Regions from separate parts of the Achromobacter pestifer genome, predicted to be linked through region 2. Evidence: riboswitches for the same ligand, from Rfam matches in the RefSeq annotation. Region 2 holds a riboswitch; the other holds the start of a gene.
The links. Region 2 has a riboswitch for glycine ahead of FOC84_RS24345 (D-amino acid dehydrogenase). Riboswitches for the same ligand answer to the same signal wherever they lie in the genome.
Positions count from the first base shown of each region.

Region 1 (14,533 bases), 1.5 Mb from region 2:
GGTGTCCAAGTACCTGACGGAACACGGCGTGGTGGTCGAGAAGACCGGCCTGTATTCATTCTTCATCCTGTTCACCATCGGCATCACCAAGGGCCGCTGGAACACGCTGCTGACCGCCTTGCAGCAGTTCAAGGACGACTACGACCGCAACCAGCCGCTGTGGCGCATCCTGCCGGAATTCTGCCGTGACCATCGCCGCTACGAGCGCATGGGCCTGCGCGATCTGTGCCAGCAGATCCACGAGGCCTACCGCGAGCGCGACGTGGCCCGTCTGACCACCGAGATGTACCTGAGCGACATGGTCCCGGCGCTGAAACCGTCGGACGCGTTTGCCCGCATGGCGCACCGCGAGGTCGAGCGCGTCGACATCGACAAGCTGGAAGGCCGCGTCACCGGCGTGCTGCTGACGCCGTATCCCCCGGGCATTCCGCTCTTGATCCCGGGCGAACGCTTCAACCGCACCATCGTCCAGTACCTGCAGTTCGCGCGTGAGTTCAACGAGCGCTTCCCCGGTTTCGAAACCTACATCCACGGCCTGGCCGACGAAGTGGGTCCGGATGGCGAAAAGCGCTACTACGTCGACTGCCTGATCGAAGACTGATGTTCGATGTAGCAGTACTCGGCGCCGGCGCCGCGGGCATGATGTGTGCCGCGGTCGCCGGCCAGCGCGGCTTGCGCGTGGTGCTGGTCGACCACGCCGAGCGCCTGGCGGAGAAGATCCGTATTTCCGGCGGCGGCCGCTGCAACTTCACCAACATCGGCGCCGGCCCCGCCAACTTCCTCTCCGACAACCCGCATTTCTGCCGTTCGGCCTTGGCGGGCTACACGCCGCAGGATTTCCTGGCGCTGATGAAGCGCCACCACATCGCCTGGCATGAGAAGCATCGCGGGCAGCTGTTCTGTGACGATTCCAGCGAATCCATCATCGAGATGCTGCGCGCCGAATGCGACGCGGGCAGGGTGCAGTGGCGCATGGGCTGCTCGGTGTCCGAGATCGGCCATGGCGAGCAGGGCTTCGAGCTGCGCTCCAGCCAGGGTCCGATCCGCGCCGCGAAACTGGTGGTCGCCACCGGCGGCATGGCCATTCCGCAACTGGGCGCCACCGATTTCGGCCTGAAGATCGCGCGGCAATTCGGCCTGAAAGTGGTGGAGCCGCGGCCCGCCCTGGTGCCGCTGACCTTCGATGCCGAGCAGTGGCGGTCCTTGTCCGAATTGTCCGGCGTGGCGCTGGAGGTCAATCTGCAAACAGGGCAAGGCAAGGCGCGCGGCGAGTTCCTCGAGGATCTGCTCTTCACTCACCGGGGCCTGTCCGGTCCGGCCATCCTGCAGATTTCCAGCTACTGGCAACCCGGCGAGCCCATCGTGATCGATCTGGCGCCCGGCCGCGATCTGGCGGAAGAACTGCTGGCGTCGAAGTCAGGCAACCGGCAGCAGCTGCATACCGTGCTGGCGGGCCTCTGGCCCAAACGCCTGGCCGACCGCTGGCTGCACCTGGCGGAGCAGGGCGGCAAGCCCGGCCTGGCGGCGCTACGCCTGGCGGACGCGCCGGACAAGACCTTGCGTGCGCTGGCGCAGGACATCCACCAGTGGACCCTGGTGCCCAGCGGCACGGCCGGCTACAAAAAGGCCGAAGTCATGCGCGGCGGCGTGGACACGCGCGGGCTGGACCAGAAATCCATGCAGGCCAAGACCACCGCCGGCCTCTATTTCATCGGCGAAGCCGTGGACGTTACGGGTTGGCTGGGCGGCTACAACTTCCAATGGGCCTGGGCTTCGGGCGTCGCCTGCGGCAAGGCGCTGTAGTTTCCACCTAGGGCCATGGCGTCGATAGGCCGGCGCTATGGCAAGAATTGGAAGCTTGCCGTTGTGATATTAAATAAAAATACTTATCATTTATGTTTTCGATATTGATCTAGCCTCGAACAAGGGGGCGGATCTCACGGAGACATGCATGGCTTACACCCTTCCGCCCCTGCCGTACGCCTACGATGCGCTGGAACCCCACATCGACGCGATGACGATGGAGATCCACTACAGCAAGCACCATCAGACCTACGTCAACAGCCTGAACGCCGCGCTGGAAGGCGCGGGCATCGTCACCAATGAGCCGGTCGAGTCCCTGGTGGCGCGGCTGGAGCAGTTGCCCGAAACCGTCCGCGGCGCCGTGCGCAACCATGGCGGTGGCCATGCGAACCACAGCCTGTTCTGGTCGGTCATGTCGCCCGAGGGCGGGGGCGAGCCGGACGGCGCGCTGGCGGCGGCCATCGAAGCCGAGCTGGGCGGGCAAGCCGCATTCCGCGACGCCTTCACCAAGGCCGCGCTGACCCGCTTCGGCAGCGGTTGGGCCTGGCTTTCGGTCACGCCGGCCGGCAAGCTCACGGTGGAAAGCAGCGCCAACCAGGACAGCCCGCTGATGCATGGCAACACGCCCATCCTGGGGCTGGACGTGTGGGAGCACGCCTACTACCTTAAGTACCAGAACCGCAGGCCCGAGTACATCGGCGCCTTTTACAATGTTGTGAACTGGCCTGAAGTGGCGCGCCGTTACGCGGCGACGCAGCGCTGAGCGCATCCCTGGCAAGGAGGGCAGCGGCACATGAATACCTTCAGCCGTCATCGCGTGCGGCCAGCAGCCACCAGCATCAGCGTGTGGACCCTGGCCGTATTGGTGGCCTGCCTGGGCCTGCACCAGCTGTGGGCCTATCTGGACGTGCGCGCGCCGCACGTGGCCGATGCCCTGCTGGGCGGGCTGGTGGCGGCAGCCGCCACGGCGCTGGGCACCCTGCCCATCCTGTTCGCCCGCAGCATTCCGCAAAAAATGCAGGACAGCATGTTCGGCTTCGGGGCCGGCGTCATGCTGGCGGCCAGCGCTTTTTCGCTGGTGGCGCCGGGCATCGCGGCGGGCCGCGACCTGGGCTACGGTCCCTGGGGCGCAGGGCTGACGGTGGGCGCCGCCGTGCTGCTGGGGGCGGCCGTGCTGCTGCTGATGGACCGCACCCTGCCGCACGAGCATTTCATCAAGGGCAGGGAAGGGATCGAGGCGCACCGCCTGCGCCGCACTTGGCTGTTCGTCTTCGCCATCACCCTGCACAACCTGCCCGAGGGCCTGGCCATCGGCGTGGGCTATGCGGGCAACGACGCCATGCGCGGCACCGCGCTGGCTACTGGCATTGCGATCCAGGACGTCCCCGAGGGGCTGGTGGTGGCGGTGGCGCTGCTGGCGGCGGGCTACCAGCGCGCGTTCGCCGTGGCGCTGGGCATGCTGTCCGGCTTGGTCGAGCCGCTGGGCGCGGTGCTGGGCGCCGCGGTGGTGGGTTGGTCCGAGCCGCTCTTGCCCTGGGGCCTGGGTTTCGCCGCGGGCGCCATGCTGTTCGTGATCAGTCACGAGATCATCCCGGAATCGCACCGCAAGGGGCATGAGGTCTACGCGACTTGCGGGCTGATGTTGGGCTTCGTGCTCATGATGCTGCTGGACACGGCGCTGGGTTGAGGCCGCCGCAGGCATTCCCTGGCCGCGGCTTTCGTTGTATGCTTTCGGCGCTGTCACGCATGTTGCGGGAGAGAGCGGCCTGTATGTCCGGCCGCCGCCGAAGGCGCAATTCGCCCAGAATCGCTCAGGTAACCCATACCGCCCATGCTTGCCCCGTCCCGGTTTTCTTACCGCATGGACGCGGCAAAACAGTACTCTGGAGAGACCTGGCGCCGCCCCTGAACTAGGGACATAGCGAGCAGCCCAGGCGCCGAAGGTGCAAACCCGCCACGCGGGGCAACTCTCAGGCAAAAGGACAGAGGGGCGGAAGATTCAGCCGTTGTGCCAGCGCAGTCCGCTTGGCGCCACCGGCATTCCGTAACCCTGGCAACACTGCCGTCCCGGAGTTTCCGCGCATGTCCGCAACCCTCAAACGCACCCCGCTGGCCGAAGAACACGTCGCCTCTGGCGCCCGCATGGTCGACTTCGGCGGCTGGGACATGCCGCTGGCCTACGGTTCGCAGCTGGAAGAGCACCATGTCGTGCGCCAGGACGCCGGCATGTTCGACGTGTCGCACATGCTGAACGTCGACGTCGCCGGCCCGGACGCTTTTGCGTTCCTGCAACGCCTGGTCGCCAACGACGTGTCCAAGCTGACCGTGCCCGGCAAGGCGCTGTACAGCTGCATGCTGAATCCGCAGGGCGGCGTGATCGACGATCTGATCATCTATTTCTTCGCCGCCGACGAATGGCGCGTGGTGGTCAACGCCGGCACGGCCGACAAGGACGTCGCCTGGATGCAGCGCGTCAAGCAGGCCGGCCAGTTCGACGTCGCCATCACCCCGCGCCGCGACCTGGCCATGGTGGCGGTGCAGGGGCCGAACGCCCGCGCCAAGGTCTGGGCCGCGCGCCCGGCCTGGCAGGCCGCCAGCGAACCGCTGACCCCTTTCGTGGCCGCCCGCGTGGGCGACGACACCCTGGTGGCCCGCACCGGCTACACCGGTGAAGACGGTTTTGAAATCGTGCTGCCCGCCGCCGAGGTGGTGCAGCTGTGGCGCGATCTGGTTGCCCAAGGCGTGCGCCCTTGCGGCCTGGGCGCGCGCGACACGCTGCGCCTGGAAGCCGGCATGAACCTCTACGGCCAGGACATGGACGAGCTGACCCAGCCCGACCAGGCCGGCCTGACCTGGACCGTGTCCCTGAAGAACGCCGAGCGCCGTTTCATCGGCCGCGACGCCCTGGAACAATTCGCCACCCCGGCCAGCTTTATCGGCCTGAAGCTGCAAGAGCGCGGCGTCATGCGCGCGCACATGGCCGTGCGCACCAAGGATGGCATGGGCGAGCTCACCAGCGGCACCATGTCGCCCACGCTGGGCGTGTCGATCGGCTTCGCCCGCCTGCCGCAAGGCGTCAAGCCGGGCGACACGGTCGAAGTCGACATCCGCGGCAAATGGGTGCCCGCCCTGGCCTGCAAATTGCCGTTCGTGCGTAACGGCAAAGCGGTCGAACACTCGTAAACTCGAAGCTTCGCGCGAGCCGCCGGCCCCTGGGGCGATGGCCGCCCGCGCGAGGCGCGCAACACCATTCATCTACCCGCATTCCCTCAGGAGTTCCCATGAGTCTGCCCACCGATCGCAAGTACACCGAGTCCCATGAATGGGTCAAAGCCGAAGGCGACGTGTTCGTCGTCGGCATCACCGATACCGCCCAGGACCAATTGGGCGACCTGGTCTTCGTCGGCGACGTGAAGGTCGGCGCCAAGCTGAACGCCGGTGAGACCGCTGGCGTGGTCGAGTCGGTCAAGGCCGCTTCCGACATCTACGCGCCCGTGGCCGGCGAGATCGTCGCGTTCAACGAAGAACTGGAAAACAACCCCAACCTGATCAACGAATCGGCTTTCACCGCCTGGATCTTCAAGATCAAGCCGGTCAATGCCGCCGACGCCGACAAGCTGCTCGACGCCGCCGGCTACGAAGCCGTCGCCAACGGCTAAGCCGCTGGTCCGGACCGGGCGCGCAAGCACTAGCTCCGCGCCCGATCCGCAAGATGCAATACCGTCCGTCCTCCGACGACACCCGCTATCCCGAGACCTCTCCATGTCGCGCGCCCTAGACACCCATACCGACTTCATCCCCCGCCACATCGGCCCTTCCGACGCCGACCAGGCCGCCATGCTCGCCGTCATCGGCAGCGCCAGCCTGGACGCCCTGCTCGAGGAAGTCGTGCCGCCCAAGATCCGCAGCCAGGCCCCGCTGGCGCTGCCCGCCTCGCGCAGCGAAACCGACGTGCTGGCCGAACTGAAGCAGATCGCCGGCCGCAACAAGGTCTACCGCAACTACATCGGCCAGGGGTACTACGGCACGCAGACGCCCAACGTGGTGTTGCGCAACATTCTTGAGAATCCCGCCTGGTACACGGCCTACACGCCTTACCAGCCCGAGATCTCCCAGGGCCGCCTCGAAGCCCTGCTGAACTACCAGACCATGGTCGCCGACCTGACCGGGCTGGACATCTCCAACGCCTCGCTGCTGGATGAAAGCACCGCCGCCGCCGAAGCCATGACGCTGGCGCGCCGCAGCGCCAAGTCGAAGAGCCCGGTGTTCTTCATTTCGCGCCACGTGCATCCCCAGACCATCGAAGTCGTGCGCACGCGCGCCGAAGGCCTGGACATCGAGATCGCCATCGGCGACGAGGCCGAGGGCCTGCCGGAGTGCTTCGGCGTGCTGCTGCAGTATCCGCACAGCACCGGCTCGGTGGCCGACTACCGCAAGCTGGCCGAGGCCGCGCACGCGCAAGGCGCCATCGTGGCCGTCGCGACCGACCTGCTGGCGCTGGCCCTGCTGGCCGCGCCCGGCGAATGGGGCGCGGACATCGCCATCGGTTCGGCCCAGCGCTTCGGCGTGCCGTTCGGTTTCGGCGGCCCGCATGCCGGCTTCATGGCCTGCAAGGACGCCTTCAAGCGCAACATGGCCGGCCGCCTGGTCGGCGTGTCCAAGGACGCGCAGGGCAATCCGGCGATGCGCCTGGCGCTGCAGACGCGCGAACAGCACATCCGCCGCGAGAAAGCCACTTCCAACATCTGCACCGCGCAAGTGCTGCTGGCCGTGATGGCCGGCATGTACGCCGTGTGGCACGGCCCGGCCGGCATCCGCCGCATCGCCGAGCGCGTGCAGCGCAGCACCGCCATCCTGCGTGCCGAGCTGGTCAAGCTGGGCGTGAAGGTCGCCAACGACACCTTCTTCGATACGCTGCTGCTGGAAACCGGCGCGGCCACCCCGGCCATCCTGACCGCGGCCGATTGCGCGCACATCAACCTGCGCCGCGTCGACGGCGCCCGCCTGGCGGTTTCGCTGGACGAGACCGTCACCGTCGCTGACCTGCAGGCGCTGGTCAACGTCTTCGCCGCCGGCCTGGAGCGCGACGACGTCGAACTCGACATCGACGCGCTGGACGCGGCCGCCGCCAGCGGCATTCCCGCCGGCGTGGCGCGCGAAAGCGCGATCCTGACGCATCCGGTGTTCTCCAGCGTGCAGTCTGAAACCGACATGCTGCGCTACCTGCGCAAGCTGGCCGACAAGGACCTGGCGCTGGACCGCACCATGATCCCGCTGGGTTCGTGCACCATGAAGCTCAACGCCACCGCCGAGATGATCCCCATCACCTGGCCCGAGTTCGCGCTGATCCACCCGTTCGCACCGGCTTCGCAAAGCCAGGGCTACAACGAACTGATCGACCGCCTGTCGGCGGCGCTGTGCGAGATCACCGGCTACGACAACATCAGCCTGCAGCCCAACTCGGGCGCGCAGGGCGAGTACGCCGGCCTGTTGGCCATCCGCGGCTACCACCAGGCCAACGGCCAGCATCAGCGCAACATCTGCCTGATCCCGTCGTCCGCGCACGGCACCAACCCGGCCTCGGCGCAACTGGCCGGCATGGACGTGGTGGTGGTGGCTTCCGATTCCAACGGCAACGTCGATCTGGCCGATCTGCGCGCCAAGATCGAGCAGGTCGGCGACAAGCTGGCCGCGCTGATGATCACGTATCCGTCCACCCACGGCGTGTTCGAGGAAGCTGTCACCGAGATCTGCGATCTGGTGCACCAGGCCGGCGGCCAGGTCTACCTGGACGGCGCCAACATGAATGCGATGGTGGGCGTGGCCCAGCCGGGCAAGTTCGGTTCGGACGTGTCCCACCTGAACCTGCACAAGACCTTCTGCATCCCGCACGGCGGCGGCGGTCCCGGCGTGGGTCCGGTGGCGGTGCGCGCGCACCTGGCGCCTTACCTGCCTGGCGTGGTGAACGAACAGGGCAAGCTGCCTGGCGACGCCAAGGTCGGTCCGGTCTCGGCCGCGCCGTTCGGCTCGGCAGGCATCCTGCCGATCCCGTTCGTGTACATCTCGCTGATGGGCGCCGACGGCCTGCGCCGCGCCACCGAAGTCGCCATCCTGAACGCCAACTACATCGCCACCCGCCTGCGCGACCACTATCCGGTCCTGTACGCGGGCCGCAATGGCCGCGTGGCGCACGAGTGCATTCTCGATGTGCGTCCGCTCAAGGAAACCAGCGGCATCAGCGCCGAAGACATCGCCAAGCGCCTGATGGACTACGGCTTCCATGCGCCCACCATGAGCTTCCCGGTGGCCGGCACGCTGATGGTCGAGCCGACCGAATCGGAAGGCGTCGCCGAACTGGATCGTTTCATCGACGCGATGATCTCGATCCGCGAGGAAATCGCCCAAGTCGAGCGCGGCGAGCGCGATGCCGAGGACAACGTCCTGAAGAACGCGCCGCACACCGCGCAGATGCTGCTGGCCGAGGAATGGCTGCACGACTATCCGCGCCAGCAGGCCGCCTATCCGGTGGCTTCGTTGCGCGACGCCAAGTACTGGCCGCCGGTTGCCCGCGTGGACAACGCCTACGGTGACCGCAACCTGGTGTGCGCCTGCCTGCCGATCGAAGCCTACGCATAAGCGCAGTCGGCGCGGCCCGGCGGCAAAAAAAATCCCCCATCCGAAAAGATGGGGGATTTTTTCGTCTTGCTTCGGCCGAGGCTTACTTCGCCGGCGCGGCCTTGCTGGCCACGGAGAAGTCTTCGGCGATGCTGAAGAACGTGTTCAGCATGATCTGCAGGTTTTCCTTGCCGATGCCGCCTTCCGAGTTCATGTCCATCTGCAGCACGGCCCGGTTCTTGTCGTCCAGGTAGGCGCGCGTCCAGCGGTATTCCTGGTTCCAGGCATTGATGGCCTTGAGCGAGACCGGCTTCTTGCTGCTGTAGGTCGCGGTCACGACCAGGTCATGGCACTTCTCGGTGAAGTCGTTGCACAGGAAGTCGACGCGCAGCTCGCTGGCGCCCGTGTCGCGGGGATCCAGGATCAGGACGGGACCCTCGTCGCCATCCTGCTTGCGGGGGTTGTAGACCATGTCGTCCAGCATGGTCGTCACGGTGTCCAGGTCGAAGTCCTGCATGTAGCCGGCCGCGGACGCGGTGTCGGAGGCTGCGGCCAGTTCCGTGCCTTCGGCCGGTTCGCCTTCCTCTTCCATGCCGTCCATGTCGTCGTCCATGCCGGTCGCGCCCAGCAGGCCCGCGAACAGTTCGTCGGCGGGGATCTTCTGGCCGTTCAGGTCGCCCATGCCATCGGCGAAGTGGAACTTGCCGATGATGTTGTCGCCGTCGTTCTTGCCGACGTTGAGCATTTCAGCCATGCCGGACATCGAGCGCATCTGGTCGTCGGCTTCCTCGGCAGCTTTTTCCGCGGTCAAGCCTTGCTTCTTGACGGCGTACTGCACGATCAGGTCGCGCACCATGGGCTTGGAGATAACCAGGGTCGCATCGATCTGCTTGATGGCCTTGACCATGATCTCCTGTGGCGTCAGATCCTTGACGTTGGGCGGATTGGTCAGGTCCAGGGCGAAGGTCAGCTTGCTTTCGCCCTTGTCGGTCTTCCAGCTGATCGGGTCGATGCTGAACGTGGGGTTGCCGTTGAGCAGCTTGCCGGCATTTTCCAGCACGGCGTCGAACTGTTCGTCCTTCAGGCCTTCGTCGCTGGCGCCCAGCATGTACTGGCGCACGATCTGGTTGTAGGTGTCCGACAGCTGCTTGATGGCGGCGCCGTCCAGCTTGGCGAGCTTGATCACAGCCTGGCCGTTGCCCAGGGCCACGTCGTTGAACGTGATGTTGCCGGTCTGGTAGGTGGCTTCGACGTTGACGTTCTTGTCGTCTTCGGCCAGCTTGACGCCATAGCCCAGGTTGTCCAGCGAGACCTTGACGTCGTCACCGGGGCGGGTGACGTCGATGCGCTTGAGCTTGACGCTGGAGTCGCCAATGGACAGGCCGAACTTGCCCATGCGGCTGTTGACGTCCATCGTCAGGCCGGACACCAACATCTTGATGGGGTCGTCCGATTTTTCGCCATCCACCGACAGCGTTTCCATCAGGGCGTGCGCCGTGACGGCTTGCTGCGCGCGGTCGAAGGTGCCGTTGATCGCCATGCCGCTGAAGTTGACGGCGTTGCCTTCGTGCGTGATCTGCACGGGGGCGATATTGGCGGTCGAGGTGGCGAAGCCGCCGAAATTGATGATCGTGTCCGCGCTCAGGGGCACCACGCCCTTGGTCAGCTCGAACAGTTCCTTGATGTTGTCGGTCTTGGCGAGCTCGGCGTGCGTGAACGCCAGCTTGGGCGCGATGGCGCCGCGCGCCAGGGCGCTCTTGGGGAAGGGACCGTGTTCGATGGATGCGTCGAACTCGATCATGCCTTTGGGCAGGTCTTCGGCGATCTTGTCGCCCTTGACCAGCGACACGCCATAACGCGCCTGCGTCGAGAACAGGCCGCGCTCGTACTTCAGCTGATCGATGCGCAGACCGAACAGAGGCGTGATCTTGGCCAGTTTTTCGTTGGCTTCCGCCAGATGGCGCTGCGAGCTTTCCTCGATGCGCTTGCCGGTGTACCACGTGGCCCCGACCCAGCTTCCCGCTCCCACTATGACCACGCCCAGGGTGATCGCTACGCTCTTTTTCATCGTTCTGCTTGTATCGTTGATTATCGAGTCATATCCGGTGACACGCGGCTGCTTCTGGCCGCCGGACCCTGTTATTGGCGTCCGCCATCGGAATACACGTATTCATCGGCTTGTAAGGCCCGCGGCGAGTATACCGAGGCCGATGGTCATGTGACCACGCCCACCGTTACAGAAGATTTCAAAATGAAAGCCGGCGCGTTCGCGCCGGCTTTTCAGGACTAAATACCGCGACCGGAGATTACATCGGGTCCAGGGGATAGATCGGACGGCGCACGTGCTTGAATTCAAGCTGGCCGTAGTCCGAGGTGGTAACCCCCACGCCGGTGCATTCGATGACCTGTGTCGCCATGTCGGAGAAGCCCGCGCGCCAGTGGACTCGGCTCTTGAGCACGACGTAGCGCTTTTGCAGCGGATCGATGCCGGCCGACAGCAGGCAATTGATGTCGAAGGGCTCCTGGTGGCGGGACACCACCACGATTTCCACGCGGCCCGTGTCGATCACGACCGTCAGGCCGGTGTCGTTGCGCACGCCACGGTACATCGGTCCGCGGTTCAGATAGACGCCGTCGAACACCAGTTTGACGCGGCCGGTAACTTCCAGCGGTTCGCTGGGCTCCTTGATGGCGGGCATGGCCATCTTGCCGCCAAGCTTGATCGTGATGGTCTGCCCCACGCCCGCGGCCGCCGCCTGCTGTGCCGCCTCCGGGTCGCAGATGGCGTAGAAAACCACGTTCTCCAGTTCCTGGCGCAGCACCTCGGCCAGCACGGCGGTGGTGTCCATGGTGCCGCCGGAACCGGTGTTGTCGTAGTGGTCCAGCAGCACGACCGGGCCTTGTTCGATGGCCTTGGCGCGCGCGATGGTGGGAGCCAGCGGTTCCGGCTGGAACACCCAGTCGGCGCGGTCGCTCCAGGCGCGATCCAGCAGTTCATCGCGGTGGCGCTGCGCCTCGGCCAGATTGCCGTCGGTACAGACCACGGCGCTCAGGCCGGCTTCGCGGATGTCGGCGTGCGGGAATCCCACGAAGACCGAGGCGGCCAGCACGCCGCCGGCTTCCAGTTCCTTGCAGCGTTCCTGCAGCGGCTTGTTGGGCGCGGCATGGGTGCCCTGGCACATGATGTGCGGCAGCATGGGCTTGTTGGCCCAGGACATGACGGGCTTGATCTCGCCCTTCAGGGTGCGCGCGATCACGTTCGCGGCGCGCAGGCCCGCGGCGCGGATGTCCACGTGCGGATAGGTGTGGAAGCCGCTGATGACCGTGGCGTTCTTGACGATGTCGTCATAGACGTTGGCATGCATGTCCAGCGTCACCGCCACGGGCGTATGCGGATCGATCTCGCGCAGGCGGCGCAGCAGGTCGCCTTCGGCATCCTCCACGCCCTCGGCGACCATGGCGCCGTGCAGGTCCAGCAGGATGGCGTCGTAGCCGCCGCGCTGGACCTCGTCCAGGACCAGCTTGCACAGCCGTTCGTGGGTTTCGGCGCTGGCGGGGCCGCTGGGCCAGGACTCGGCCGCCACGGGCACGACGATTTCGGCGCCTTCGCGGCGCGCCACTTCGATATAGCCGCCCAGGCCGCTGTCGGTGTTCTCGTAGGCCTTGATGGCGCGTTCGCCGGCCAGGACCTCGGGATTGCCGCGGAAGAAGCGTTCAAGCGGAGTGGGCACGGGCGAAAACGTATTCGTCTCGTGCTTGATCATTGCCAAAAGCCAACGCATGGGAATTCCTGTGGGTTTGCTGTTGAGGATGGTTCAGGCGGCCTGGGGAGGCTGGGGCCAGGGGTGTTGCTCGGGCCGCATGGTTTCCCAGGCGCGCGCGATGCGCAGCACGCCCAGGTCGTCGAAGCGCGCGCCGGCGATCTGCAGGCCGATCGGCAGGCCCGCCTTGGTGTAGCCGCAATTGACGGATGCCGCGGGCTGCTCGCTCATGTTGTAGGGGAGCGTGTAGCCGATGTGGTGCATGGTGGTCGCGACTTCGTTGGTCGGCGACGGCCATTCGGCGTTGTAGGCGACCACCGGGGCCACGGGCGAGAGCACGTAGTCGTAGGGCGCGCAGGCCGCGACCGTCTTGGCGCGCACGTTCATGGTTTCGTAGTAGCTGCGGAACACGGCTTCGCCCGATTGGCCTCCGCCGCTTTCCGCCCAGGTGCGGATGAAGGGCAGGATCTTGTCGCGGCGCTCTTGCGGCAGGGCCGCCAGGTCGATGGCCGAGCGGGTGCGCCAGAAGCGGTCCACGCCCTCCAGCATGGCGGGCGTCATCCAGGGCCGCATCGGCGTCACGATGGCGCCGGCGGCCTCGAAGGCGCGGGCCGCGGCTTCCACCGCAGCGCGGATCTCAGGGTCCAGGGGCAGGCCGCAGCCCGCGTCCATCAGCAGGCCGATGCGCACGCCGCGCAGGTCGAGTTCCAGGTCCAGCCAGTCGAAGTCCTGGTAGGGCAGGCTCATGTGGTCGCGCGCGTCGGGCTGCGACAGCACGCCCATCATGAGCGCCGAGTCGGCGACGGTGCGCGTCATGGGGCCGGCGCAGCGGCCCATGAACGGCGGATCGATGGGAATGCGGCCCAGGCTGGGCTTGAGCGTGGCGATGCCGCACCAGGCCGCCGGCAGGCGCACGGAGCCGCCGATGTCGGTGCCGATGTGCAGCGGGCCGTAGCCGGCCGCCGCCGCGGCGCCCGCGCCGGCGCTGGAGCCGCCGGGGTTCTTGGACAGGTCCCAGGGGTTGCGGGTCAGTTCGTGAAAGCTGGACAGGCCCGAGGACAGCATGCCGAAGTCGGGCATGGTGGTCTTGCCCAGCAGCACGGCGCCGGCTTCGCGCATGCGGGCGGCCGGCGGCGCGTCGGCGGCGGCGGGCTTCAGTTCCGTGGCTGCCGTGCCCAGCGGCACCGGCACGCCGCGCGTGGCGATGTTTTCCTTGATGGTGGCGGGCACGCCGTCCAGCGTGTGGCCTCCGGTTGCCAGCGGTTCACCCTTCATCCAGCGGGCTTCGGAGGCGCGGGCCTGCGCCAGCGCGCCGTCCGGATCCAGGGCGTAGGTGGCCTTGAGCTGCGGTTCCCAGCGCGCGATGTGATCCAGCACCGAACGGGTGACCTCGACGGGCGACAGCGTCTTGTCGCGGTAGGCCTGGAGCAGCTCCACGGCGGACAGTTCATGCGGTTGCGGCATTTCGGTTCCAGTGTGTGTACAGGCGGCGCGCGCCTCAGGGCGCGGCGGCGTGGCCCAGGCCGGCGGCGACCGGCCGGAAGTTGCGGAAGTCCCAGTCGCGTCCGGGGGCGGCGTCGATCAGGGCCCGCGTGTATTCGTGGCGCGGTTCGGTCAGCACGGTTTCGGCGGAGCCGGTCTCGACGACCTTGCCGCGCTGCATCACCATGATGGTGTCGCAGATCTGCGCGGCAACGCGCAAGTCGTGGGTGATGAACAGCACGCCCACGCCGGTGCGCTGGCGCACCTGCTCCAGCAGTTCCAGTACCTGGGCCTGTACCGACACGTCCAGGGCGGACACGGCCTCGTCGGCCACCAGGATCTCCGGGTCCATGACCAGGGCGCGCGCGATGCAGATGCGCTGGCGCTGGCCGCCGGAGAACTGGTGCGGGTAGCGGCGCATCGCGTCCGGGCTCAGGCCCACCACGCTCAGCGTTTCGCCGGCGCGCTTCAATGCCTGCTCGCGGGCCACGCCGAAGTTCAGCAGGCCCTCGATGATGGATTCGCCGACGGTGCGGCGCGGATTCAGCGAACGGTACGGATCCTGGAACACGATCTGTATGCGACGGCGCACGGGGCGCAGCGCCGAGCCGGACAGGGTGCTGAGGTCTTCGCCGCCCATCATCATGTGGCCCGCGGTGGGTTCGATCAGGCGCACGATGCAGCGCGCCACGGTGGACTTGCCCGAACCGGATTCGCCCACGATGCCCAGGATTTCACCCTTGCGCAGCGTCAGGTTGACGTCGGTGGCCGCGATCACGCTGCGCGCCGTCTGGCGCGAGAACAGCGAACTCTTGGTTCCATAGGTGCGGCCCAGTCCCTTGACGTGCAGCACCGGCATGCCGGAGGGCGCT
Region 1 is NZ_CP053985.1:3,666,091-3,680,623, forward strand. It holds gene FOC84_RS17590 (arginine/lysine/ornithine decarboxylase) at 1-601, shown strand, start outside; gene FOC84_RS17595 (NAD(P)/FAD-dependent oxidoreductase) at 601-1,803, shown strand; gene FOC84_RS17600 (superoxide dismutase) at 1,952-2,566, shown strand; gene FOC84_RS17605 (ZIP family metal transporter) at 2,597-3,490, shown strand; glycine riboswitch at 3,546-3,641, shown strand; glycine riboswitch at 3,677-3,799, shown strand; gene gcvT (glycine cleavage system aminomethyltransferase GcvT) at 3,886-4,986, shown strand; gene gcvH (glycine cleavage system protein GcvH) at 5,085-5,462, shown strand; gene gcvP (aminomethyl-transferring glycine dehydrogenase) at 5,566-8,439, shown strand; gene FOC84_RS17625 (DUF945 family protein) at 8,522-10,486, opposite strand; gene FOC84_RS17630 (M81 family metallopeptidase) at 10,725-12,200, opposite strand; gene FOC84_RS17635 (amidase) at 12,234-13,643, opposite strand; gene FOC84_RS17640 (ABC transporter ATP-binding protein) at 13,678-14,533, opposite strand, start outside.
Region 1: it holds a riboswitch for glycine, as region 2 does, so the genes downstream of both, gcvT (glycine cleavage system aminomethyltransferase GcvT) here and FOC84_RS24345 (D-amino acid dehydrogenase) in region 2, are expected to answer to the same signal.

Region 2 (14,533 bases):
GGCCGGTGAACTGGAACCTCCTGCCGACGGTGCTTTCGGCGATTCACTGGCATCATTGGCCGCCGCCGGATTCAGCGTATCGGCCGGCTTGTCCGGAGATTCCGCCGGCTCGGGCGGCGCGGCCTTGGGTTGCGGCTTGCCACGGCCGCCCGCGGGCGCTTGCGGCGCGGCGGCGGCCTGCGCATCCGGCAGGAAGCGCTGCAGCAGCTGGAAGAACCCTTCATAGAACTTGGGCCGCGCAACCGTCTGGCTGCCCGTCTTCACCAACGAATCGTCGCTGGAGCCGAATGGCATGGACACCTGGCCCAGCACGCTCACGCCCACGCTGGCCGAGCTGTTGGTGCGCTTGATCGAATAGCGGTCCTGCACCGCGTTGGCGAACACCGTGGCGCGTTCGTTCGCACTGCCGTCGGAGGCGCATTCGATGTTGAAGGCGATCTGCGTGTGCTGCCCGTTTTCGTCCTGGAAATTCTTGTGCCCGGTGACCCGCGAGCCCTCGAACTTGTCGATGTTGTAGCCCTGGCTCAGCAAGGCGCGACGGCCCGCGTCGCAGGCGGCGACGTTGCTCGCGGCGACGGTGCGCGAGTAGGTGTTGTTCTGGGTGAAGTCTTCTTTTTCGAACTCTGGCTTGGGGGATGAGCATCCCGCCAGGACGCCCACCAGGGCAACGGACAGGGCCAGCGACGAACTGCGGGGAAAACGGGGCATGAATTAGGGGAACAGTAATGCGTCAAGCGTCCGTTATAGCGCATCCCCGGCACCATTTCTTTTACGAGGAATGTGCAGTTCAACGAAGAGGTAACAGAGTTCAAAAAAGGGCCGCATCGCGGCCCCGGGCAGCCCTGGCAGCCGCTTTCAGGAAGACACGCGCGCGGGCGCAAGCGGTGGCGCCTCTTGCGCTTCCAGGTTCAGGCTGCGCCGATAGTGCTTGCAGCCCGCGGCCAGCAGGCCAATGCACAGCACCGTGGCCACGCCGACCAGGACCGACATGGACTGCCCGACCGCCGCCGGGTTCTTGAACAGCCGGTCCGTCAGCATGGCCACCGCGGTGGTGCCCAGACCCAGCCCGATCAGGTTCGAGATCAGCAGGAACAGCGCCGACACCTGGGCGCGCAGCTGATTGGGCGGAAGTATCTGCATCGCGGCCGTCGAGGTCGGCATGGGAAACGAGGCGAAGAACATGGCGGGCAGCAGCAAGCCCACCGACAGCCACAGGGAATCGACCTGGGTGAAGATCACCGCGGGCAAGGCCATGCCCGCCGCGCCGATCACGCCGGCGCGCAGCGGCGCATCGCTGTAGCCGCGCTTGGCCAGCCAGTCCATCAACCAGCCGCCGCAGAACACCCCGGCGGTGTTGGCGACCAGCACCACCACGCCCAGCATGTAGCCCGCTTCCACGGGCGACATGCCGAACTTGCGCATGTAGAACGCCGGCGTCCAGCCCAGCAGCGCGAACAGCACCATCGCATAGAACGAGAAGCCCAGATAGTGGCAGAAAAAAGTGCCGCGATGGCGGCCCAGGAAGCGGAAGGTGTCCTTCATGGCGGGCTTCTGCACCTGCCCCGCGGCATTGCGCCGCAAGCCCAGCCGCTGGGGATCGCGCACGGTCAGCAGGATCAGCAGCGCGATCAGCAGGCCGGGCAACCCCACGATGAAGAAGGTCACCTGCCACGGCCGTATTGCGCCTATCCAGGGCAAGGTAACGGTGTCCACGCTCTTGAGCAGGTCGATGACATAGCCGCCGATCAGAAAGGCCATGCCGCCGCCTATGAACGAGCCGATCGAATAGATCCCGACGGCGCGTCCCAATTTTTCGCGCGGAAACATGTCGCTGAGCATGGAGTATGTGGCGGGCGACAGCGCCGCCTCGCCCACGCCCACGCCGATGCGCGCGAGGAACATCTGCGCGAAATTGCGCGACAGGCCACAGGCCGCGGTCGCCAGGCTCCAGAAGGCCACGCCGATCGCGATGATCTTCGGCCGGGAATAGCGATCCGCCAGCAAGGCGATCGGAATGCCCATGAAGGCGTAGAACAAGGAAAACGCCAGCCCGTGCAACAAGCTGAATTGCGTGTCGGACAGCTGCAGATCGTGCTTGATGGGTTCGATCATCAGCGCCAGGATCTGCCTGTCGACGAAGGAAAATATGTACGCTAGCATGCATATCACCACGACGTACCACTCGTAGGCGTAGCTAGGTTTTGATCCGTGCCGCGGGCTGCCGTCAGTCATGGTTTGTTTCCCTTGTATGGTGGTGAGATCTGCCCATCGCCCAACGGGCCGGGTTGCGCCTCACTTGCTTGCAGGCCCATCTTTTGTAGGTCTTTGCGCGGCCAGCCTCTATACGCCTGACGCAATGACTGTTCCCGCTGCGCAGGAAAGCATGTTCAACGACACCAATCCGCTGGACCGCCATTGCTTGCTGGACTCGGGCAACATCGCCGAGATCAAGGATCAGGTCAGCCAACACCTATGGTCGCACCGCATGTGCGTCCCTCCGGGAAAATCCCTGCAATCCCGCCTGTACGGCGTCTTCTTCGGCAATGCGGCGCTGTTCGATCTGCATTACGGCGCCGAGGTCGAGATCGACGCCGGCGACATCGCCAGCTACTACCTGATCCGCATCACGCTGCAAGGCTCCGGGCTGATCACGCTGGGCAAGCGCAGCGCCTCCATGAACGCGGGCAGCCTGACGATCTCCTCGCCCTCCGAGCGCAGCGTGATCCGCATCGGCCGCGACTGCCGCAACCTGATCCTGCGCGTCGAGCGCGAGGCGCTGGAACGCCAGTTGCAGCGGCTGCTCGAGCGCCCCGTCAAACAGGCGCTGGTGTTCGACCTGCAAATGGATGCCGACGCTCCCGGACCGGTGGCGGTGCGCGAAACGCTGGACTATCTCTGCCGGCTGTACCGCCACCCCGCCATCGAAGGCGTCACGCAGACCCTGGCCGCCGGTTTTTCCGACTACCTGCTGACGCTGCTGCTGACCCAGCTGCCGCATAACTACTCCGAGGCCCTGCAGGCGGACCGCCGCCAGCCGCTGCCGCTGCACGTGCGGCGCGCGCGCGATTACATAGAAAGCCATCTGGACCAACCGCTCTCGCTGATGGACCTGGCGGCCCACTGCGGCGTCTCCGTGCGCACGCTGCAAAACGGCTTCTCGCAGTTCCTGAAGCAGAGTCCCAGCGACTACGTGCGCAACCAGCGGCTGGCGCAGGTGCACGCGGCGCTTGCGCAGGCCGGTGAAGGCGACAGCGTCACCGACATCCTGCTGCGGCACGGCATTTCCAGCTTCGGACATTTCGCCACCCACTACCGCAAGCGCTACGGCTGCCTGCCGTCGGACACCCTGCGCCAGGGCAGGCATTAGGCGCCGCCGGGCGGCGCGTGGATTCGCTTGCCGGATCGGAACGCCGCTTGCGCGTTCGGCGCAGCCTGGCCTGCGCGCCGCCGCTAGGATCAAGGCTCCAACAGACGGAGCTTGACCATGAGAATCAGCGTCATAGGCGGCGGCCACGGCTGCTACGCGGCGGCGGCCGACTTGTTTGAAAAAGGCCATGAGGTGCGCTGGTGGCGGCGGGACTGGGCAGCCTTCCAGGGATTGCGGGACGCGGGCGCGTTGACGGTCACCGATTATCGCGGCACGCGCCAGCTCCCGCTGGGCGACGGACCGCGGCAATTGCAGCTGGTGCGCGACCTGGCCGCGGCCGTCGCGGATGCCGAGCTGCTGGTCATACCCCTGCCGTCCACCACCCACGAAGCGCTGGCCCAGGCATTGGCGCCGCTGCTGCGCGACGGCCAGGTCGTGTTCCTGCCGCCTGGCACCTTCGGCTGCTACGTCTTCGCCCGCGCCATGAAAGACGCCGGCAATTCCGCCGATACGGCCTTCGCCGAGACCGGCACCCTGCCCTATCTGGCCCGCAAGCATGGCGAAAGAGTCGTCGTCAGCGGCTATGCCACCCGCCTGCCCACGGGCGTCTTCCCGCGCCGGCTGTCGGAGCATGCGCTGGCCGTGGTCCAGCGCGCCTACCCCAGCATCGAACCGGTAGAGGACGGGCTTTCCGGCGCGCTGATGAATGCCGGCCCCATCATCCACCCGCCGCTCATCATGATGAACGCGGGGCCGCTGGAACACTTCGACAATTGGGACATCCACAACGAAGGCACCCAGGCCTCCATCCGGCGCGTGACCGACGCGCTGGACGCGGAGCGCATCGCCATCCGCGCGGCCCTGGGCTATGCCGCGCCGCACTTCCCGCTGGCCGACCACTATGCCGCCGAAGGCGACGAATGGATGTACGGCCGCGGCGCCCACGGCCGGCTCACCGACAGCGGCGACTGGCGCGAGGACATAGACCTGCACACGCACCGCTACATGCTCGAGGACACGCGGCTCGGCCTGTCATTCCTGGTATCCGCCGGCCGCTGGGCGGGCGTGCCGACGCCTGTGGCGCAAGGCTTGCTGAGCCTGGCCAGCGCGGTGACCGGCCGCGATCTCTACGCCGAAGGACGCACGCTGGAGCGCCTGGGCCTGGACCGCCTGTCGCGCGACGGCATGCGCGAACTGCTGGCTGAAGGCTGCTGACACGAGGATGCATGCCATGAACGAAAAACTGTGCGTGATCGGCGCCGGCCGCATGGGCGTGGGCATCACGCTGTCATACATCCATGCCGGACTGGACGTCACGCTGATAGACATCAAGCCGCGCACGCCCGCTGAGCAGGCCGAGTACTTTGCACGCGTGCGGGACGATCTGCGCCGCGAACTCGGCATCCTGTCCAGGCTGGGCTTGCTCGATGCCTCGCAGGCGGAGATTGCGCTGGCGCGCGTGCGCTTGTGCGCGCGCGAGGATGCCGAAGCAGACCTGCGGCAGGCGCGCGTGGTGTTCGAAGCCGTGCCCGAACGCCTGGACGCCAAGCGCGACGCCTTTCTATGGCTGGGCGCGGCCTGCGCGCCGGACAGCATCATCGCGTCGACCACCTCCACCTTTCTCGTCACCGAACTGGCGGAATTGGTGCTGGGCCCGCAACGTTTCCTGAACGCGCATTGGCTCAATCCCGCTTACCTCATTCCGTTGGTGGAAGTGAGCCGCGGCCCCCAGACCAGCGAGGCCGCGACGCAGGGCCTGCTGGAAACGCTGCGCCTGGCGGGCAAGAAGCCGGTGCAATGCGCCCCCGCCGCCGGCTACATCGTGCCCCGCATCCAGGCCCTGGCCATGAACGAAGCGGCTCGCATGGTGGAGGAAGGCGTGGCCAGCGCCGAAGACATCGACACGGCCGTGCGCCTGGGCTTCGGCTTGCGCTTCTCGGTTCTAGGGCTGTTGGAATTCATAGACTGGGGCGGCGGCGACATCCTCTACTACGCCTCGCGCTATCTCGCCGACGCCATCGATCCGCGCTTCGCCTCGCCCGCCCTCATCGCCCGCAACATGGAACAAGGGCGCAACGGGCTGCGCGACGGCCAGGGCTTCTATGACTACGCCGGCGTGGACCTGAACGCCTACAAGATGGAGCGGTTGGCGCAGTTGTGCAAGCGGCTGGAAGTGATGGAGCTGCTGCCCCGCTACGACGCGGCGCGCCAGCCGCCTGCGCGCTAGCCCGGGCCTGCGCGCCTATTTATCCCATTCGTCCAGGATCCGGTACGCCAGCCGGACCCTGGCCTCGTTCGGATAGTTGCGGTTGGCCAGTATCACGATGCCCAACCGCTTCGACGGCACGAACGCCACGTAGCCGCCGAAGCCATTGGTCGAACCCGTCTTGTTGATCCACACGGCCTCCTGCGGCGGCAGCGGCGGGTTCAGCGCGGCCACCGGCTGGCTCTGGCTGTTGTAGTTGCCGGCGTTGGCCGTCAGCAACGCGTCCAGCGTCGCCGGATAGCGCAGTTGCTCCCAGGCCAGGTCCTGGGTCATATCGCCCAGCTGGTAATAGCCGACGTGCGTCTGCGCGATCGCATCGCGCAGTTCGGCATCGGCGAGGTTCAAACCCATGTTCGCGTCGACGAAGCGGATCAGGTCGCGCGCGCTGGTCTTCACGCCGTAGGCCTCGTCCGCCAGCACGCCCGGATTCACGCGCACGGGCGCGTCCTGCTTGTTGTAGCCCTGCGCGTAGTCCGCCATCCTGGCGGCGGGCACGTCGATGTAGGTGCTGGTCAGGCCCAGCTTGGGAAACAGGTCCCGCTCCATGGCCGCCTTGAACGGCCGGTTCAGGCTCTTGGCCGCGACCACGCCCAGCATGCCGATGCTGGGGTTGGCGTAGGTACGGTACGTGCCGGCGGCATGCTCGGGCTTCCAGGCCTTGAGGTAAGCCATCAGCTGCGCCTGGTTCTTGATCCCGTCGGGCACCTGCAGGGGAAAGCCGCCGGTCGTGTGCGTGCCCAGGTTGATCAGGCTCAGTTTGGCAAAGTCGCTGCCGGCGAGCTCCGGCAGGGTCTTGGCCGGGCTGTCGGCCAGGACCAGGCGGCCGCGCGCCTGCGCGTAGGCCGCCAGGGTCGCGGTGTAAGTCTTGCTGATGGATCCGATCTCGTAGAGCGTGTCGCTGCCGGCCGGCTTGCCCGTTTCCCTGGACGCCACGCCGTAGTTGTAGAAGCGCTGCGCGCCGTTGCGGGTGACGGCGATCGACAGGCCCGCGATGCCGTGTTCGCGCATGACGGCCTGCGCCGCTTCGTCGATCGCGCGGTCGGTCTCGGCCTGACCGGCTTGCGCCAGGGCGCAGCCCCCAGCCATCAGTGCAAACAACCCCGTGCGCAGCATTCTGCTCAGGCGCATACCCGTCATCCCTTTTCGTATTGAGTCCCGTGGCGCCGCGGCGAACGGCGCGCATGCATCGTAACGCGGCGCGGCGCTCCATTGGTACTAACCCTTAGCCTCATTTCCGAGAATTTTGGCTATTCTCGCCTCGTCGATCCAAAACCCCGCAGAAGAGACCTGTCCCAGCGGCAGGCGCCGACGGAGCAACCGCCCCGGAAACTCTCAGGCAAACAGGACTGCGCGGTCTAGACAATCTGGAGAGAGGCGCCAAGCGCGCCCACCGAAGGGGATCCCGCCGCCGCTTGCGCCGCGGGTGAAGCTCTCAGGTACAGAGACAGATGGGGTGCTGCGGCCGGGTGGCCGCGGCCACTCAATCTGGAGCCATCATGCCCCGCATCGCCATCATTGGCGCCGGTATCACCGGCGTCACGTCCGCCTATGCCCTGAGCAAACTGGGATACCAGGTCACCGTCTATGACCGCCAGCGCTATCCCGCCATGGAAACCTCCTACGCCAATGGCGGCCAACTGTCGGCCAGCAACGCCGAGGTCTGGAACAGCGCCGCCACCGTCATGAAAGGCCTGCGCTGGCTCGGCCGCCGCAACGCGCCGCTGCTGCTCAACCCCCGGTTCAGCTGGCACAAGTATTCATGGCTGGCGCAGTTCGTCGGGCAGATCCGCAACTATCGCCGCAACACCATCGAGACCACGCGGCTCGCCATCGCCGCGCGCCAGCATCTGTACGCCATGGCCGAGGAAGAAGGCATAGATTTCGATCTGGAACGCCGCGGCATCCTGCACATCTACCACGACGCCGCCAGCTTCGAGACCGCGCGACGCGCCAATGCCCTGCTGCAGGAAGGCGGGCTGGAACGCTACGCGGTATCGCCCGAGGAAGCGCGCGGCATCGAGCCCACGCTGCAAACCCCCTGCTACGGCGGCTTCTACACGCCCTCGGACGCCACCGGCGACATCCACAAATTCACCAGCGGCCTGGCCCGCGCCTGCGAGCGCCGCGGCGTGCGCTTCGCGCAGGACGCCGACATCCGCAACATCAGCGTGGACGGCGCGCCGTACGTGCTCGACGTCGCGCGCGAGGGCGGCACGCGCCACGAACAGCACGAGGCCGACGCCATCGTCGTCTGCGCCGGCGCGGTCAGCCGGCAGTTCGCCAGGCAGCTGGGCGACACGCTCAACATCTACCCGGTCAAGGGCTACTCCATCAGCGTGCACCTGGACGACGCCGCCAGCCAGGCCGCCGCGCCGCATGTCAGCCTGCTCGACGAAGCCGCCAAGATCGTCACCAGCCGCCTCGGCGACCGCTTCCGCGTGGCCGGCACGGCCGAATTCAACGGCTTCAACATGGACATCCGCGCCGAACGCGTGCAACCGCTGGTGGACTGGACCCGCAAGCACTTCCCCGGCATCCGCACCTCGCGCGTGGTGCCCTGGTGCGGATTGCGCCCCATGACCCCCAGCATGATGCCCCGCGTCGGCCCCGGCAGGCGGCCGGGCGTGTTCTACAACACGGGGCATGGGCATCTGGGCTGGACCTTGTCGGCGGCGACCGCGCAGATGCTGGCGGCGAGCGTGCGGGAGGGGGTGGGCGAGGTTTGAGAACGTAGAACAGCGCCACCGCGCGCTCACTCCACCTTGGCGATCATCCCCAGCATCGCCTCGGACTTTTCCTTGCCCAGCAAGCGCTCGACGATCCAGCCCGCGAGATCCTGGGTGGACAAGCAGCCGCCCGCCGATGCCACATTGCCGTGCACGACCAGCGCTTCGTGCACGGTGCTGATTCCCATCGACTCCAGTTCGGCGAACACGCCGGGATAGGTCGTGGCCGTCTTGCCTTCCAGCAAGCCCAGCTTGGCCAGGAACAGCACCCCCGAATCGATGGCGCCGATCACCTGGCGGTCCGGATCCAGTTGCAGGCGGGCCATGAAGTCCGCGTCCGCCAGCTTGGCGCGCGAACCCGGACCGCTGACGATGAACACGGCGTCGGCCTCGCGCAGCTCTTCCAGCTTGCCGTGCGGCCGGAAGCTGATGCCGGTGTTGGACCTGACCTCTTCGCCATCGGAACAGATGCGGACCGACCAGGGCCCTTGGTAGTTCACATAGTCCGGATCCTGCACGCGGTTGAACAGGTCCCAGGGCAGGAACAGGTCCACATCGGTAAACCCGTCGTAGGCAAGCATTGCGACTTTCATCAGTCTCTCCAGTCTAGACAAGACGTGATGCTAGTGTCGCCGCCAGCCTATCTGTATAGTCAGATATCCAACAAAACCACCTATACAGAATTCAATGGCCGCTTCCGCCACCACATATGGCCGCATTGCCTCGCGGTTGGGCGCCGTGATCGCACGCGGCCAGCTCGCGCCGGGAGACAAGCTGCCGTCAGTGCGGCAACTGGCGTTGGCCAACAAGGTCAGCGCGCCCACCGCCGAACGCGCCTTGCGTGAGCTGGAATCGCAGGGCCTGGTCGTCGCCCGCCCCCGCTCCGGCTACTACGTGGCGCCGCGCCACCAAGCGCCCGTTGCGCGTCCGGCGCCCCAGCGTCCGTCCGCGCTGCCGCGCCCCGTCACGCTGACCGGGCAGGTCCACGACCTGTTCGCCCAGGCCCGCTCGCCCGACCTGGTCATGCTGGGCGCGGCCACGCCTTGCCCCGACTGGCTGCCCAACCGCGAACTGGCCCGCAGCGTCGCTGCCGCGCATCGCCGCCTGGGCGCACAGGGCGTGCTGTACAGCGTGCCGCCCGGCCGCGCGGACCTGCGCCGCCAAATCGCCAAGCGGGCGCTGCGCTGGGATGGAAACCTGGATCCCGACAAGCTCATCATCACTGCTGGCGCCACGCAGGCCATGCAAATCGCCCTGGGCGTGGTGACGAAGCCCGGCGATACGGTCGCGGTGGAATCGCCCTGCTACTTCGGCACGCTGATGCTGCTGAAGGCGCACGGCCTGAAGGCGCTGGAGATCCCCGCGCACGCGGACTGGGGCATGGACCTGGAGGTGCTCGATGGCGCCTTGAAGCGCTACCGGATCGCGGCGGTGATCGTGTGTCCGACCGCGAACAATCCGTCCGGCTTCACCATGCCTGCGAAAGCGAAGCAGCGGCTGGTGAAGCTGATCGCGCGCGCGGGTGTGCCTCTGATCGAAGACGACCTGTATGGCGACATCACCATGCAGCCGCAACGCGAACCTTCGTGCAAGACCTTCGATACCGCAGGCATGGTGCTGTATTGCTCGTCGGTGTCGAAAACGCTGGCCCCAGGCTGGCGCACCGGCTGGCTGGAGGCCGGCCGCTACGTGCGCGAAGCCACGGAAAAGCGCGTCGAAGCCAGCCTGGCGGGATCGCCCGTCATGGAGGCGGCGCTGGCCGATCTGATGCTCAATGGCGACTACGACCGGCACCTGCGGCGCTTCACAGCCAGGACGCAGGCCTCGATGCGCGCCATCTCGGCGCGGATACGGTCTACCTGGCCCGCAAGCACCCGCTACACGCAACCGGATGCGGGGTTCCTGCTGTGGCTGGAATTGGCAGCAGGAACCGATACGCGGGAATTGATGCGACAGGGGCAGGCCGAAGGTTTCAGCGTCTGCCCTGGCGCGATGTTCTCGGCGGACGGCAAGCGGTTTGCAAATTGCCTGCGAATGAACACGGCATTGCCGGCAACGCCGCAGCTGCTGGCGGTGATAGACCGGATCGGAGAACTGATTGCGCAGCGCGCGGCTACAGCACACCCCGCCTGACGGAAGAAGACGCCCCCTTGCGGGCGCCCGAGGGTTCAATGCGCCACGGCCTCCCTGAGGTCCTCCGTGGTCTGCACCGCCGCGGCATCGCTGCGCCCGCCTGGACGAGTGTCCTTGCACACCTGCCCATCCTTCATCACCAGCACGATCCTGTCCGGATCGACCAGCAGCGACAGATCCTTGAGCGGATCGCCATCGACCATGACCAAGTCCGCCAGATAGCCGGCGCGCAGCATGCCCAGTTCATCCGGCCGCTGCATGATATGGCCGCCCAGGCCGGTGGCGGAAACCAGCGCCTCCGTGGGGGTCATACCGATGTAGTCGACGAAATACTGGAGATCATTGGCGTTGGTACCATGCGGCATCCAGGCAAAACCGTAGTCGCCTCCGGGCAGGATGCGGATGCCCCGCTTGTGCATCTTGCGCAGCGACTCCGAGGCGATTTCCAGTTCGCGCTTGTAGCCCATCTGTTCGGCGATGGCGGGCGTGATGCCGTATTCAGAGGCATTGAAGGCGGTACGGATCAACCAGCCTATGCCGGGCGCGACGAAATGGCGGTCCTTGTTGGCTTCCAGCATGTCGAGTGCCTCTTCGTCGGCGAAGCTGGCGTGGTAGATCATCTCGATGCCGTGACGCACGCATTGCTTGACCGACTCGCTGGAGCGCGCGTGGGCCGCGACGCGCTTGCCATAGCGCTTGGCCTCGCTGGCCAGCATGGCGATCTCGTCTTCCGCAAACGGCGACATCTCGGCCGGCAGCCCGGCGATGTACTCGCCGGACAGATTTATCTTCAGGTGATCGACACCGTATTTGATGAAGGTACGCGCCGAGCGCCGGATCTCTTCAGGGCCACAGCACACGCTGCCGAAGCTAAGCTCGTCGAACGGCATGTGCGGCAGCGAGTTGTCGCCCAGCGCGCCTATGGTGGTGATCTCCTGGCTGCCCGCCAGATACCGCGGCCCCGGGCATTCGCCGGCGTTGATGGCGTTGCGCAGCACCACGTCCAGCCGTGGCTTGGCGGCTGCCGCGCCGATGGCCGAGGTCCAGCCCATTTCCAGGTAGCGCTTGGCCACGCGCACGCACCAGAGGATGTGCTCTTCCGGCGGCATGAACTGGATCGCGGCTAGCGTAGGCTGGTCATTCCAGGAGAAATGCGTGTGCGCTTCCGTCATGCCGGGCATCAGAAAGCGGCCGCGCCCGTCGATGAGGCGCGCGCCCTCCCGGCTCACCTGCTCGGGCGTGCGCGCGACCTGCGCGATGCGCGCGCCGTCGATCAACACTTCGCCTTGAAAAGGTTCCATGCCGCTGCCATCGAAGATGGCGACATTGGTAATGGCAATTCTGGACATGACAGGTCTCCTCCGGCCCGCGTTGGGGGCCGATTTCTTATGTTGAAACGCCAGGAAAACGTGGCCTAGCGCAGCGCCGCGTGGAACTCCCGCAGGGCCTGCATGCAGGCTTGGGGCTTTTCGTAGGTGGTCCAGTGGCCGCATCCGTCCAGCACGATGCGGCGGCTCCCGGGCATGCGCGCGGCCAGGGTCTCGACATTGGCCGGCGGCGCAACGCCGTCCTGGTCGCCGGTGACCAGCAGGGCCGGCGCGCCTATCGTCTCGACAGTGGCCGGCTGCGCATCGGCCAGCGCCTCGCAGCTCTGCGCATAGCCTTCCGGCGGTTGGCGCATCACGCTCTCGCGCACCAGCGCCAGCACGGCGGGTTGATCCTGCTTGGTCTGAGCGCTGGTCGCGGCCTTGACGATGGCGTCTGCGATCTCCTGCATGGCCGCGTCGCCGCCGCGGGCCAGCTGCGCCCGCGCACGGATGCCGGGCCGCCCCGCGTCCGGCGGCGAGGCCAGCGGGCCGAACAAGGCCAGCGACTTGACCCTGCCCGGATGCGTCACGGCAAGATGCTGGGCCACGACGGTACCCAGCGAATGCGCGGCGATGTGCGCCGCATCTACGTCCAGTGCGTCCAGCAGTCCGGCCAAAGCGTCCACATAGGCGGCGATGGACAGGCGCTTTTCGCCCAGAGCGGAGCGTGCGCTGCCGGGCAGATCGGGACGGATTACGCGGAAACCGTCGAAGGCGCCCATGACCGGCGTCCAGGTGTTCGAGGAGCCGCCCAGGCCGTGTATGCACAGCAGTGCAGGCCCCCCGCCGTCGATTTCCACGGCCATGCCGTTGACGTGTTGCGTGCTCATGCTGCCGTCTCCTTTTATCTGAACAGTCGCTGCTTGCATCGGCATTGGCGCCGGCAATTTTCCATGACTGTATCGGCGCAGGCGGCGGCGCGCTTATCGTCGGGTACGCGGACTTATCGCAGAGTCAGATTTTGTGCCTAGTGAATACACCTAGCGCGGACAAACGCGCAAACCCCCATAAAATTCCCTGAGCGCCGCACCCGCCCGCACACACGCACGCCCAGGCTTGCGCGACGAGGCGATGAGAAAAACGGGAGACAAAGATGCAGGAGACCTACGCCTTGCACGAAGGCGCGTTCGGCCGCGCCGTCGTGCTGGAACTGCGCGACGACCTGATCGCGCACGCGCACGCGGAAGTGCAGTTGGCCCTGTGGCTGGGCGGCGCGCGCGTGCTGGGGCATGTCGGCCAGACCCCGGTCCCCTATAGCGAACACCTGGCGCTCGGCACCAACACCTACGAATCGCACGACGCGCGGCTGCTGGAGCGCTCGCGCCCAGCGATCTTCCTGGTGCTCTACATCGCCAAGCCCTGGCTGGACGAGCGGCGCGCCGCCACCGGCCGGCCGTTCCATTTCGCCGCTCCTGGCGTTCCGATTGACGCGGCAGTGCGCCAGGGCTGTTGGCGCCTGCTGGACAAGATTGTCGCGCCGCACGAACACCCGGGCGCCGACCTGGATGCCGAAGTGGAGGCCCTGCTGCAAGCGGCGATCGACTCGTCCACCGGACCCGAACGCCCGCGCAGTCTCATGCCCGCCGCTCCGGCGCTGGACCGCAGGCTACGCGCGGCGATCGCCTATATGCGCGAACATGCCCACGAACCGATCACGGCCGAGGAAGTTGCCAGCCGCGTGGGCCTGTCGCGCGGCCATTTCTTCGCGCTGTTCCGAGACCAGCTCAACACCACGCCGCAGGTATTCTGGAGCGCCGTGCGCGTGGAGGAAGCGGTGCGCCTGCTGGTGCAGCAGGAACAGCCGCTGACCTCGGTGGCGCTGGACCTGGGTTTCTCCACGCCCGGCAATTTCTCGCGCTTCTTCCGCGAGCACATGGGCGTATCGCCGTCGCGCTTCAGGCGCGCCGCAACAGGCGCCGCACAGCATCTGCTGACCGGTGTTTCCTGAGCCGCTGGCCGGCCGGAAACTGCCCCACCCGCGCCTACGCTGGCGCGGCAGGCGCGCGCAATCGCAAATCCACGGCGTCCGAGCCCGGACGATCCCGGTTGAAATGCGCCCCCCGGCTTTCACCACGCGCGCTTGCCGCCCGCACGATGAGATCTGCCACCACGGCCAAGTTGCGCAGTTCCAGCAGTTCCAGGCTAGGCCCCTCGCGCAACAGCCGCGCCTCAATCTGCGCGCGCAGCGGACCGATGAAGGCCGCTGCGCGCGCGAGCGATGTGTCGCTGCGCAGCACGCCCACGTCGCGGCTCATCAGCTGGCGCAGATCGCGCCGCAGCCAGGCCAGGTCGGGAGACGCCGGCAGCGCGATTTCATCGGCGGCCCGCCTCCGACCGGGGACATCTTCCGGCTTCTGCTCGAGTATGTCTTGCGCCGCAGCCCGCCCCGTCACCACGCACTCCAGCAGCGAATTGCTGGCCAGGCGATTCGCGCCGTGCAGTCCGGTGCAGGCGGCCTCGCCCACCGCATACAAGCCAGACAGATCGCTGCGGCCCGCCAGGTCGGCGACGATGCCGCCGCAGGTGTAATGCGCGGACGGCGAGACCGGGATGGAAGCCTTTGTGATGTCGATGCCCAACGCCAGGCAGCGCGCATGGATGGTGGGAAAGTGTTCCCGCAGAAATTCAGGCGGCTGGTGGCTGATGTCCAGCTGCACGCACGCCAGCCCATGGC
Region 2 is NZ_CP053985.1:5,130,291-5,144,823, reverse strand. It holds gene FOC84_RS33500 (DUF2242 domain-containing protein) at 1-708, opposite strand, end outside; gene FOC84_RS24370 (spinster family MFS transporter) at 856-2,232, opposite strand; gene FOC84_RS24365 (AraC family transcriptional regulator) at 2,357-3,367, shown strand; gene FOC84_RS24360 (NAD/NADP-dependent octopine/nopaline dehydrogenase family protein) at 3,485-4,582, shown strand; gene FOC84_RS24355 (3-hydroxybutyryl-CoA dehydrogenase) at 4,599-5,594, shown strand; gene ampC (class C beta-lactamase) at 5,610-6,746, opposite strand; glycine riboswitch at 6,901-6,992, shown strand; glycine riboswitch at 6,994-7,085, shown strand; gene FOC84_RS24345 (D-amino acid dehydrogenase) at 7,130-8,359, shown strand; gene FOC84_RS24340 (DJ-1/PfpI family protein) at 8,386-8,952, opposite strand; gene FOC84_RS24335 (PLP-dependent aminotransferase family protein) at 9,047-10,492, shown strand; gene FOC84_RS24330 (metal-dependent hydrolase family protein) at 10,528-11,841, opposite strand; gene FOC84_RS24325 (alpha/beta fold hydrolase) at 11,907-12,689, opposite strand; gene FOC84_RS24320 (helix-turn-helix domain-containing protein) at 12,953-13,807, shown strand; gene nadB (L-aspartate oxidase) at 13,842-14,533, opposite strand, start outside.